DNA from 3 places in the Undibacter mobilis genome. Region 2 is predicted to be linked to each of the others. Evidence: predicted binding sites of a transcription regulator. Region 2 holds the regulator's gene; each other region holds the start of a gene.
What was found. The regulator LexA, encoded in region 2, represses DNA repair genes until DNA is damaged. The targets are predictions, from matches to a motif close to TGTTCNNNNTGTGTTCNG.
Positions count from the first base shown of each region.

Region 1: the regulator LexA is predicted to act here: its motif matches at 2,428-2,445, upstream of recA (recombinase RecA).
Region 3: the regulator LexA is predicted to act here: its motif matches at 2,484-2,501, upstream of DXH78_RS17910 (single-stranded DNA-binding protein).

Region 1 is NZ_QRGO01000001.1:2,548,344-2,552,306, forward strand. It holds gene DXH78_RS12000 (NYN domain-containing protein) at 473-1,102, shown strand; gene DXH78_RS12005 (P63C domain-containing protein) at 1,323-1,832, shown strand; gene DXH78_RS12010 (hypothetical protein) at 1,774-2,364, shown strand; gene recA (recombinase RecA) at 2,561-3,643, shown strand; gene DXH78_RS12020 (hypothetical protein) at 3,800-3,963, shown strand, end outside.
Region 2 is NZ_QRGO01000003.1:218,795-222,757, reverse strand. It holds gene DXH78_RS18515 (ComEC/Rec2 family competence protein) at 1-1,658, shown strand, start outside; gene lexA (transcriptional repressor LexA) at 1,671-2,384, opposite strand; gene DXH78_RS18505 (molybdopterin molybdotransferase MoeA) at 2,522-3,730, opposite strand; gene moaC (cyclic pyranopterin monophosphate synthase MoaC) at 3,733-3,963, opposite strand, start outside.
Region 3 is NZ_QRGO01000003.1:92,250-96,212, forward strand. It holds gene uvrA (excinuclease ABC subunit UvrA) at 1-1,332, opposite strand, end outside; gene DXH78_RS17905 (outer membrane protein) at 1,590-2,234, opposite strand; gene DXH78_RS17910 (single-stranded DNA-binding protein) at 2,774-3,274, shown strand; gene DXH78_RS17915 (hypothetical protein) at 3,376-3,678, shown strand; gene DXH78_RS17920 (DUF1772 domain-containing protein) at 3,704-3,963, opposite strand, start outside.

The DNA.
Region 1 (3,963 bases), on a different contig from region 2:
CGCACAGAGGACTCAATCCGGTATCAGAGTATATTGGGCTTCCGGTCGTGCTCCTAGACAGGCGTGTGGGGTCCGATGGGGTCCCTTATGCTCGCCAAGAGGAGCCCGCCGGTGTGCTGGCTGGCCGAAGTAGGCCAGTCGGGAAAGCAAAATAGGTCAGTGCTCATTTTGGGTGCGGAGGCATGCGAAGCCCTGACCGAGAGGTTGAGGCTTCTGCGTTAGGCTTCTCTCTTGCTCATGGGCCCCAAAGTGATTCGCCGGGCTCTTCTGCGTGACAGATTTGCAAAAATACAGTGATATTAGGTACTTAAGATGGTGTCTGGCGTGCAACACTACCTAAAGTTAATGTGGCTCGGAACACGCCTCGTATTGACGGGTTGTTAAAGGCGACCCTATATAAGGGCCGAACTAGCCCCCCGTCGGACTTGGCCAGCAATGGCCCCCGACGGGGTTATTATTTGGGGCTAGTGCCATGGCCATTGTAGAGCCTGACGTAAAGCGCGCGATGGCCTTTTTTGACGGCCAGAATCTCTATCGCCACGCCAAAGACGCCTTCGGTCATCACCACCCAAATTACGATCCAATAAAGCTACATGCAGCCGTGTGTGCAGCTCAAGGATGGGTGCCTAATCTGGTTCGTTTTTACACGGGTGTGCCTAACGCAATGCGAGATCCCATGTGGGCTCCGTATTGGTCTAACCGCGTTCTGTCGCTCAAACGTCAAGGCGTGTCGGTGACGACACGCCCAATTCGATACCACACCGAAATTGTCACCGACGAAGATGGAAAACCGCGTGAGATTGTTACGCCACAAGAAAAGGGAGTAGATGTCCGACTTGCGCTGGATGTCGTCTCTAGAGCGCGGCGCAAAGAATACAATGTCGCTGTTATCTATAGCCAAGACCAAGATTTGTGTGAGGTGGTTCAAGAGATAAAGGAGATTGCTAAGGAGCAATCTCGTTGGATCAAGGTCGCTTGCGCTTATCCTCATGGGCCAAACGCCACGTCTAGACGTGGGGTTGATGGAACGGACTGGATTCAGATGGATCAAGTATTTTATGATGCTTGCCTTGATCCAAGAGACTACCGACCAAAGAAATAACTACTCCTTTCCTCAGTCAATTGCCGTGAATCGCTTGCGCCGATCCGGCGCGGTCACAACCGGATCAATCGACTGTGTCGTTAGCGCCGCATCGAGCAAATCCCCGATCTTCGAAACCCGATCGCTAATGCCGAGGCCATGGCCGGCGTAGCTCGCAGCGTCTCACGGACGCGGCAAAGATTGTAGTGCGCGACATAGAGCGACACCGCCGCGCAATGAATTGCAGCGGTATGTCCAAACCTTCCTGCCTGATTTTTATGAGGAAATCTTTCGGCTGCGCGGTATGAAGTATCCTAGGGACACTGTTCAGCGCCCTAGGTATTTCGAAAGCCTGACGAACGATATTATTTATGACCGCCTTGCGCCCGGTGTTCTGGAAGAATTTAATAAGGTCAATCCGAAGGATGAAGTAACGGGCCGTCGCCGGCATAAAAACCTCCAGTGGCTCACGAACAATGCGGGCTATCCAAAATTGCCCGAGCATCTAGGAGCGGTAATTGCGACTATGCGAATGAGCGCCGATTGGCACGATTTCAAAGCCAAGCTAGACAAATATTACCCGGCCCAGGGTAAGCAAACGCAGCTTTCTTTTGAGTACGCAAAAGAACAGGCTGACGAATCTGGCAAGGTCTGTAACGAAAGAGGCCGCCACCTAGGGCGGCCACTGGCACATGCATCCCAACCCGAAATGGCAAGAGATATTAAGTCTCTTCGACGCGCTTATCGCTGAGTATGCAGCCTACAAATCTCGGAACCTTTCAGGTCTGAGCGCCGAACAGGTCCAGTTTTCATCTGAGGTCGAAAAGCGGCTTTGGCAGATGCGATGGAGCATTCTCCAAATTTCTGAAATGCAATTGGCTGCGAATGCGGCACATATGCAAACTGTATTCATGGCATTTTCCGACACGAAGGCGGCCGATACGCTTTTAGAAGAAGCAATGCACATAACTGGTATTTTGGAACTATTGACCGAGGCATTTTACTTTGTCGGGTGGCGGACGGTACTGGCTTTAAGGCTCCTGCCTGGTCTGAAGAACTTTGAAAGTGTTGGTATGCGTGACGTTCGAAATCGAATTATCGAACATCCCGACAAACCAAGCGGCATAGTCAATCAGCAATTTTCTGTCGGTCGAGTAGATGAAGGTGAGGGGCCGAGACTGAAGGGGGCGCCTCCCGGCGAGACACGTTTTCTCGACAACGGACTGCTGGCCAACGCAAAGGAGTTTGCGGACCGACTTCTGCCGCGACTAAAAGCAAACTAGGCCACCTCTGTTCTTAAAACCGGCCACTAGGGGGTCGAAACAGGCCAGCACCCAATCAACGAAAAGAACATATTGCGAACAGAGAACAAATAGTGTACATATTGATTCAACGTCGATCACGGCCCGCCGGGTAGGGGGATGCCCCTGCACCTTACGTTGTCGGGGGTCGAATCTGAGGCCATATAGGAGCGCCATCATGAGTCAGCCTGCCCTGCGTGTCGTCGAAGGATCGTCCATGGACAAGTCCAAAGCCCTCTCTGCTGCGCTTAGCCAGATCGAGCGACAGTTCGGCAAGGGCTCGGTGATGAAGCTCGGCAAGTCCGACAAGTCGATGGACATCGAGGTGGTCTCGACCGGGTCGCTCGGGCTGGACATCGCGCTCGGCGTCGGCGGCCTGCCGCGCGGCCGCATTGTCGAGATTTACGGGCCGGAATCGTCCGGCAAGACCACTTTGTCACTGCACACCATTGCCGAAGCCCAGAAGAAGGGCGGCATCTGCGCCTTCGTCGACGTCGAGCACGCGCTCGACCCGATCTATGCGCGCAAGCTCGGCGTCAATGTCGATGAGCTTCTGATCTCGCAGCCGGATGCCGGCGAGCAGGCGCTCGAGATCGCCGACACTTTGGTGCGCTCCGGCGCGGTCGATGTGCTGGTGGTCGACTCGGTCGCCGCCCTGGTGCCGCGCTCCGAACTCGAAGGCGAAATGGGCGACGTGCAGCCGGGTTCGCAGGCGCGCCTGATGAGCCAGGCGCTGCGCAAGCTGACCGCCTCGATTTCCAAATCGAAGACCATGGTGATCTTCATCAACCAGATCCGCATGAAGATCGGCGTGATGTACGGCTCGCCGGAGACGACCTCGGGCGGCAATGCGCTCAAGTTCTACGCCTCGGTGCGCCTCGACATCCGCCGCATCGGCGCCATCAAGGACCGCGACGAGGTCATCGGCAACCAGACCCGCGTCAAGGTGGTCAAGAACAAGCTGGCGCCGCCGTTCAAGCAGGTCGAATTCGACATCATGTACGGCGAGGGCGTGTCCAAGACCGGCGAACTCATCGACCTCGGCGTCAAGGCCAATGTCGTCGAGAAGTCCGGCGCCTGGTATTCCTACGACAGCCAGCGCATCGGTCAGGGCCGCGAGAACGCCAAGGTGTTCCTCAAGCAGAATCCGGATGTCGCGGCCAAGATCGAAGCTGCCGTGCGCGCCAATTCCGGCGTCATTGCCGAAGTCATCGATGCGGGCGATTCCGGCGACAAGGACGACGACGCGCTGGAGGCTTGAAAAGCTCCGGGCACGCCGGATGATCGTGGCGTAACGCCACGCTCCGGCGCCGGTCTCGGCGGTGAAAGCCTCTCTGTAGCGGGAGAGGCGGCAGCCGTCGCGGAACCGGCACAGGCGAAGACCTCGTCTTCGCTTGAAGCGCCCAAGCCGACCCATATGTCGACCCAGATGCCGACCGATACGTCTGCGGTGACCGAGACGATTGACGCGGCGACCGGCGAAATCATCGTGCTGTCGCGCCACAAGGCGGCGGCCGAAACCAAAGCAGCGGTGGCGGAAGAGAAAGTGACGCCGCTGGCCAAGCCCGAGAAGCGCAAGAA
Region 2 (3,963 bases):
GGCCCGGCGGCTATGACTTCGCGCGCGATCTGTATTTCCAGCAGATCGGCGCCTCGGGCTATGTGCTCGGCCGCATCCGTAACGAAGCCGCGCCGGTCGCGCGCGGGCTGTGGCTGTCTTATGCAACGTTCTTCGATGCCCTGCGCGACAGCATGGATAATCGCATCCGCGCCATCCTGCCTGGCGATCGCGGCTCGATCGCCTCGGCGCTGATCACCGGCACACGCGACGCGATTTCACAGCCGGTCAACGACGCCATGTATGTCTCGAGCCTGGCGCATGTGCTGTCGATCTCCGGCTATCACATGGCGGTTGTTGCCGGCATGGTGTTCTTCACCATTCGCGCCGTGCTGGCGATCTTTCCAGCGCTGGCGCTGCGTCGTCCGATCAAGAAATGGGCAGCCTTGGGCGCGCTCGGCGCGGCGACGTTCTATCTGATGCTGTCCGGCGCCGAGGTAGCGACGCAGCGCTCCTACATCATGGTCGCCATCGTGCTCGTCGGCGTGATGGCCGATCGCCCGGCAATCACCTTCCGCACCCTGACCGTCGCCGCGCTGGTTGTCATGGCACTGACGCCGCAAGCGGTGGTGCATCCGAGCTTCCAGATGTCGTTCGCTGCGACCTTGGCGCTGGTCGCCGGCTATCAGATCTCGCTGCGCTGGCAGGCCGGCGCGGAGAGCCCGCTCGCCGCCCGCATCGCCCTGTGGGGTGGGCGCGAAATTGCCGCGCTGATCCTGGCCTCGCTGGTCGCGGGCCTCGCCACCACGCCGTTCGCCGCCTATCACTTTCATCGTATCGCGCCTTACGGCGTCATCGCCAATTTGCTGGCCATGCCGGTGGTCTCGGTGCTCGTCATGCCGATGGGCGTTGCCGGCGCGCTCACAATGCCTTTCGGCTTCGATGCCGTGTTCTGGAAGCTGATGGGGCTCGGGCTCGACTGGATGATCGCGGTGGCGCTGTGGGTGACGCAATTGCCCGGCGCAGTCGGCCCGATGCCGGCTTTCGGTATCGCGCCGCTGCTCTTGGTGACCCTGGGGCTGCTGCTGCTGTGCCTGCTGCGCTCGCCATTGCGCTGGAGCGGCGCTGCTTGCGTAGCGCTGTCAGCGATTTGGGCGCTGGCGACGCCGCAGCCCGATGTGTTGATGGCAAGCGACGGACAGACCGCGGCAGTCCGGGGCGCGGCCGGGCGATGGGTTATTCTGCAGCGGGGGCGCGACGGCTTCGCGATCAAGGAATGGCTGGCGGCCGATGGTGATATGCGCAGCGCCGACCATGCCAGCCTCAAAGACGGCGTCCGCTGCGATGCCATGGGCTGCACCGCGATACTGCGTGACGGCCGCGTGGTCGCGTTCGCCGCGTCGGTGGACGCCTTTGCCGAGGACTGCGCACGCGCCGCTGTCGTTCTGTCGTCGCGCACGGCGCCGGGCCAATGCGACGCGCGGCTCATCGATCGGGCGGCGTGGCGGCGCCACGGCGCAGCCGCGCTTTACCGCAACGGGGACGGCTTCGATATCGAGGTAGCGCGGCCGCCGACGCAAGACCGGCCCTGGGCGAGGGCGCGCACGGTGCTGGCGGCCGGCGAAGCCGGATCAACCGGTGCGCGCCGCCCGCAACGGGATGCGACGCCGCCGACGGAGGACCTGGAAGCGGGGGATTAGCGGGGCTGACGGTCAGTACCGCCGGAACATCGCCACCAGCTTGCCCTGGATGCGCACGCGGTTGGGCGGCAGGATACGCACCTCATAAGCGGCATTGGCCGGCTCGAGCGCGATGGAAGCGCCGCGGCGGCGGAAGCGCTTCAGCGTGGCCTCCTCGTCGTCAATCAGCGCCACCACGATATCGCCGGTGTCGGCACCCTCGGAGCGTCGGATGAGGGCGATGTCGCCGTCGAGAATGCCGGCGTCGATCATCGAGTCGCCGCGCACTTCCAGCGCGAAATGCTCGCCGTTCGAGAGCAGCTCGGGCGGCATGTTGATGACATGGCTGCGCTGCTGGATCGCCTCGATCGGCGTACCGGCGGCGATGCGGCCCATGACCGGCACCGAAATCGGCCGTGTCGCATCGTCTTCGGTGACGACAGGCCGGGCCTTGCCGAGATTGCCCTCAATGACACTGGGGTTGAAGCCACGGGCGCGGCCATTGCCGCCGCCGCCAAGGCCGTGCTGGACCGAATCCGGCAGCTTGATCACCTCGATGGCGCGGGCGCGGTTGGCGAGGCGGCGGATGAAGCCACGCTCTTCCAGAGCGGTGATCAGACGGTGAATGCCCGATTTCGAGCGCAGGTCCAGCGCATCCTTCATTTCATCGAAGGAGGGCGGTACGCCGGTTTCGGTCAACCGTTCGTGGATGAACCGCAGGAGTTCGAATTGTTTGCGCGTTAGCATCGCTTGTGGGCCTCCGGTCGCGGCGACTCCGCGGCCTGATTGGCGCGGAATCATCCGAAACAAAGCATGAACGGACACTATCTGTTCGATATGTGTTCCGCAACCACTTAATTTGACGTGAACAAGTCGAGAGGCCGCTAAAACCCGAACTTAAGGATGCGGCAGCGGCTGCCGGCCCCGGCCGCGGGGGCGTGCGGCTCACGAATCAACAGGCAGTCCGCCTGCGATAACGGGGCCATCAGGGAACTGTCCTGATTGGCGACCGGCGTGGCGATCAGTCCGTCCGGGCCCATCGCCAGCGTAGCGCGCAGGTAGTCGGCACGCTCGTCATTGGCAGGCAGATCGCGGCCGAGAAGGGCCGGTTCGGACTGGGGGACGACATCGGAGCGGCCCGACAGCGTGCGCAGCAGCGGCAGCAGAAACAGGAAAGCACAGACGTAAGACGATACCGGATTGCCCGGCACGCCGAGCACATGCATCGGACCGAGCCGCCCGTGCATCATCGGCCGGCCCGGTCGCAGGGCGACGCGCCAGAACGACAGATCGAGCCCTTCGGCGGCCAGCGCCTTCTGCACCAGATCGTGGTCGCCGACCGAGGCGCCGCCGCTGGTGAGCAGCACGTCGGCTTTGGCGTCGCGGGCGCGACGAATGCGGACACCGATATCGTCCAGCGTATCGCGGGCAACGCCGAGATCGATTACGTCGCCACCCGCCGAGCGGACCAGCGCCGACAAGGCAAAGCCGTTGGAATAGACGATCTGGCCGGGGCCGGGCTCGCCGCCAGGCAGGATCAGTTCGTCGCCGGTGCCGAGCACAGCGATTACGGGCCGGCGATGGACCCGCAGCCGCGGGTGGTTCATCGCGGCCGCCAGCATAACGTCACGGTCGGTCAGCAACCGCCCTTTGGCGAGCAGCACGGCGCCTTGTTTGAAATCGATGCCGGCGTAGCGGACGTTGCGGCCTTTGGAGGTGGCTTTCTCGACCGTGACCTTATCGCCGTCGCGGCGGGTGAGCTCCTGGATGACGACGGTGTCGGCGCCATCCGGCAGCACGCCGCCGGTGAAGATGCGCGCCGCTTCGCCTTGGCCGATGCGGCCAGAGAAGGGATGGCCGGCGGCGACCTCGCCAATCACCTTGAGCGGTGTCGGCGCGTTGGCGATGTCGTCGGCGCGCACGGCGTAACCATCCATGGCCGAAACATTGGCGGGCGGCTGTGTACGCAAGGCGGTCAGGTCTTCGGCGAGAACGCGGCCCGGCGCATCGCTCAACGGAACGTCTTCGGTGCCCAGTGCCGCGGTGTCGGCCAGCACCCGCGCCAACGCTTCGGCGACCGGCATCAGGGCCATTGTTACGCTTCCGCCTTGTACGGTCCCGACTTGCCGCCGGTCTTTTCGAGCAGGCGGATGCCCTCAATGCGCATCGACTTCTCGATGGCTTTGGCCATGTCGTAGATGGTGAGGCAGGCGATCGAGACCGCGGTCAGCGCCTCCATCTCGACGCCGGTCTTGCCGGTGACCTTGACGGTCGCCTGTACCAGGAAGCCCGGAAAGCTGTGCTCCGGAAAGATATCGACCGCCAC
Region 3 (3,963 bases), 130 kb from region 2:
CTCGGGCTTGAGGCGCGCGCCATGGCAGGCGGCGCAGGGCGTGTCGGTGAAATACTTGCCCAGTTCCTCGCGCGCCCATTCGGAATCGGTTTCCTTGAAGCGGCGTTCGAGATTGGTGATGACGCCCTCGAACGGCTTCTTGGTGGTGTAGCCGCGCATGCCGTCGTCATAGACGAATTTGATCTCGTCCTCGCCGGAGCCGTAGAGGATAGCCTCCTGGGTCTTCTTGCCGAGGTCCTTCCACTTGGTGTCGAGCGTGAACTTGTAGTGCTTGCCGAGCGCCTCGAGCGTCTGCGTGTAATAAGGCGACGACGACTTGGCCCAGGGCGCGATGGCACCCTTGCCGACCTTGGCGTCGCGGTCCGGGATCACCAGCTCGGCATCGATATGCTGCTCGACGCCGAGACCGCCGCAGGCCGGGCAGGCGCCGAACGGGTTATTGAATGAAAACAGCCGCGGCTCGATTTCCGAAATGGTGAAGCCGGAGACCGGGCAGGCGAATTTTTCCGAGAAGATCAGCCGCTCGTGGGTGGCGTTGCGGCCGCGATTGGCGGCGGCGCCGGTCGCCTTGGCGTCGGCAAGCTCGACCACGGCGAGGCCTTCGGCGAGCTTGAGGCACTGCTCCAGCGAGTCGGCGAGGCGCGCGGTGATGTCGGACTTCACGACCAGACGATCGACCACGACATCGATGTCGTGGGTGAACTTCTTGTCGAGCGGCTTGACCTCGCTGATCTCGTGGAATTCGCCGTCGATCTTCACGCGCTGATAGCCCTTGCGCATGTACTCGGCGAGCTCCTTCTTGTACTCGCCCTTGCGGCCGCGCACGACCGGGGCCAGCACATAGATGCGCGTGCCTTCGGGCAACGCGAGGACGCGGTCGACCATCTGCGACACGGTCTGCGATTCAATCGGCAGGCCGGTGGCGGGCGAATAGGGAATGCCGACGCGCGCCCACAGCAGACGCATGTAGTCGTAGATCTCGGTCACGGTGCCGACGGTCGAGCGCGGGTTCTTCGACGTCGTCTTCTGCTCGATGGAGATGGCCGGGGAGAGGCCGTCGATCTGGTCGACGTCCGGCTTCTGCATCATCTCGAGGAACTGGCGCGCGTAAGCCGACAGCGACTCGACGTAGCGGCGCTGGCCCTCGGCATAGATGGTGTCGAAGGCGAGCGACGACTTGCCGGAACCTGACAGGCCCGTGAACACCACAAGCTGGTCGCGCGGGATCACGACGTCGACGTTCTTGAGATTGTGCTCGCGGGCGCCGCGGATGGTGATCTGGCGGGAGTCGAGGGCGCGTTTGGCGGATTTGTCGGTTGCTCTGTCGTTCATGGGCACGGAAGAACCTGTTGGCGCGGCAAAAGGCCGGCGTTCCGGCGACCGACTGGGTCCGCTGGAGCACACGACAGGGTGGAACGTAGTGAGAACGGGTCCGGTTCGCTAGGGGCGGCGCACGCTTTCGCTGCGGCCGGCTGCGATATGGGGATAACCGGTGGCCGGACAATGTCGCTGCGCGGGGAAATACATCGCAAAACCACAAAAAAAAGGCCGGCACGAGGCCGGCCTTTTCAGTCTCGTCGATGCGAAACTTAGAAGCGGTAGTTCAGGCCGGCGCGCACGACGCTAAAGTCGTAGTTGCCCGACACCGGAACGCCGGCAAGGTTCAGGTTGACGTCGCCCGAGTGAATGAAGAGGTACTCGGCCTTGACGGTCCAGCGATCCCAGGCACCCCATTCGAGGCCGCCGCCGAGCGTGTAGCCCGAGCTCCAGGACTTGTCCGAAACCGAAGCAACGCCGTTGGTGGCGCTCAGTTCGGTGCGGGTATAGGCGAAACCGCCGGTGCCGTAGACCATGAAGCGGTCCCAGGCATAACCGATACGGCCGCGCACGGTGCCGAAGGCGTTGATGCGGGTGGTGGTCGAGATGCCGCCACCGGTCACGGTTTCGTCGATGTCGGCACCCTGGATGTCGGCTTCGAGGCCGAGCACCAGCGGGCTGCCATAGGCCTGCCAGTTGTAGCCGATCTGGCCGCCGCCGACGAAGCCGCCGGGGTTGCCGCCAGTGTCGACCCAGCCGTAGCCGCCGTTCAGGCCGGCGTAGAGGCCGGTCCAGTTATAGCCAGCCACCATCGGCGGAGCCTTGGTGTAGTTGCGCGCCGGCATGTCGGCGGCAGAGGCGGCGCCAGTAAGGCCGATGACGGCCAGCGCTGCAGTGAAAAGATGAATTGATCGCATCAGAAGCTCCCGGTTTGGACGCGCAGAAGAAAGCAATACCTGCGTAGTGTGCAACCTATATCCGATGTTCGCGTAAAAGCTGTTGCATATAAGCTACTGGAACTTATAATCTATTTTGGAACTCCGGGATCGAAAAGTTCCATTGCGGGAACTTTTCTACAGGCCAGGGTTGTGTCGTCAGCCGACCATTCCGGCAATGCGGGTGCCACACGCTGTCTCGACCCATTTGACAAAGGCGGGCTCGATAACTAGAACAAAATAAGAACATTCGGCGCTGTGGCTACGTCGCTGTCGTCGGCGCCCGAAGCGGGGCATGATCCGCTGTGGATTACAGGCGGCGACCTGAGACGCCTCCCATGCCGCGCCGGTAGGGTGAGATTGGCAGGGAACGCCGCACGGCGAGCGGACCCTTTTAACGGAAGCGGCGACCGGTTGCGTTGCGCCTAAGCTGTTTAGGATCAGCTGTGGCGCAAGATTAGGTTCAAGAACGGTTCGGTTCGGCTTTTGTCGGCAGATCGGTCAGCCAGGCGGAGAGCATCATGGCGGGTAGCGTCAACAAAGTGATTTTGATCGGCAATCTGGGCGCCGATCCGGAAATTCGGCGCACGCAGGACGGCCGGCCGATCGCCAATCTGCGCATCGCGACATCGGAAACGTGGCGCGACAAGAACACCGGTGAGCGCAAGGAAAAGACCGAGTGGCACCGCGTCGTCGTGTTCAACGAAGGCCTGTGCAAGGTCATCGAGCAGTATCTGAAGAAGGGCGCCAAGGTTTATCTCGAGGGCGCGCTGCAGACTCGCAAGTGGCAGGACAAGGACGGTCAGGATCGCTACTCGACCGAGGTCGTGCTGCAGGGCTTCAACTCGGTGCTGACCATGCTTGACGGCCGCAGCGGCGGCGGCGGTGCGAGCGGCGGCGACTTCGGATCGAGCGACGACTTCGGCTCCAGCGGCCCGTCGTCGAGCGCGCCGCGCCGGCAGCCGGCGATGGCCGGCGGCGGTGGCCGCAGCAACGACATGGACGACGAGATCCCGTTCTGAAATCGGTTGTAATGGCCCGTGGCCGCTAACGCATAGATTGTAAGCGTCCGCGATGCATGGTTAGATCGCTCCCGTTTCAACGGCTCACGGGGAGGTCTGTCATGCATCGCGTTCTGTTGATTGCGCTCACCGGCGCACTGTGCGTTGCGGCGTCCACTGCCGCCTGGTCGGCAGAGAAAATGCGCGGCAACAAGGTTTTTGCCAGCGGCTGCACCAGCTTCAAAGTGCCGTTCTGCACGATGCTGAAGACCGGCAAGTCTTCGTATGCCCTGATCGGAGCGTCTGTGCCGGCCGGCATCGGCGTGACGCTGGTCGGCGAGAAGGGCGATTACAACTTCCTGTGCGGGGCGTGGTCGCTCCGGGTCATCAGCTGGAAGCCGAACAGGATGAAGTGCCCGATGTAGGGCACCGGCCTAACGCTCGCGCAGGTTACGTGCGCTCGGTCAGCAGCGTTGCCAGACACAGCGCGCAGAATCCCGCGAGCGTCAGTGCCGTATTGGCGGCGTGCGACATTTCCCATTGCCAGCGCAGCGCCTGCCAACCGGCCGGCGCCACGGTCCAGTTCGCCGTCGCGACATTGGCGGGATAGGTGAAGGCGAAAAAGATCGCGAGGCCTCCGGCGAGGCACACGACCGCAAGCAACATGAGTCGGAACGGCATCGCCTGCCGTCGCAGGGCAACGGCCAGCA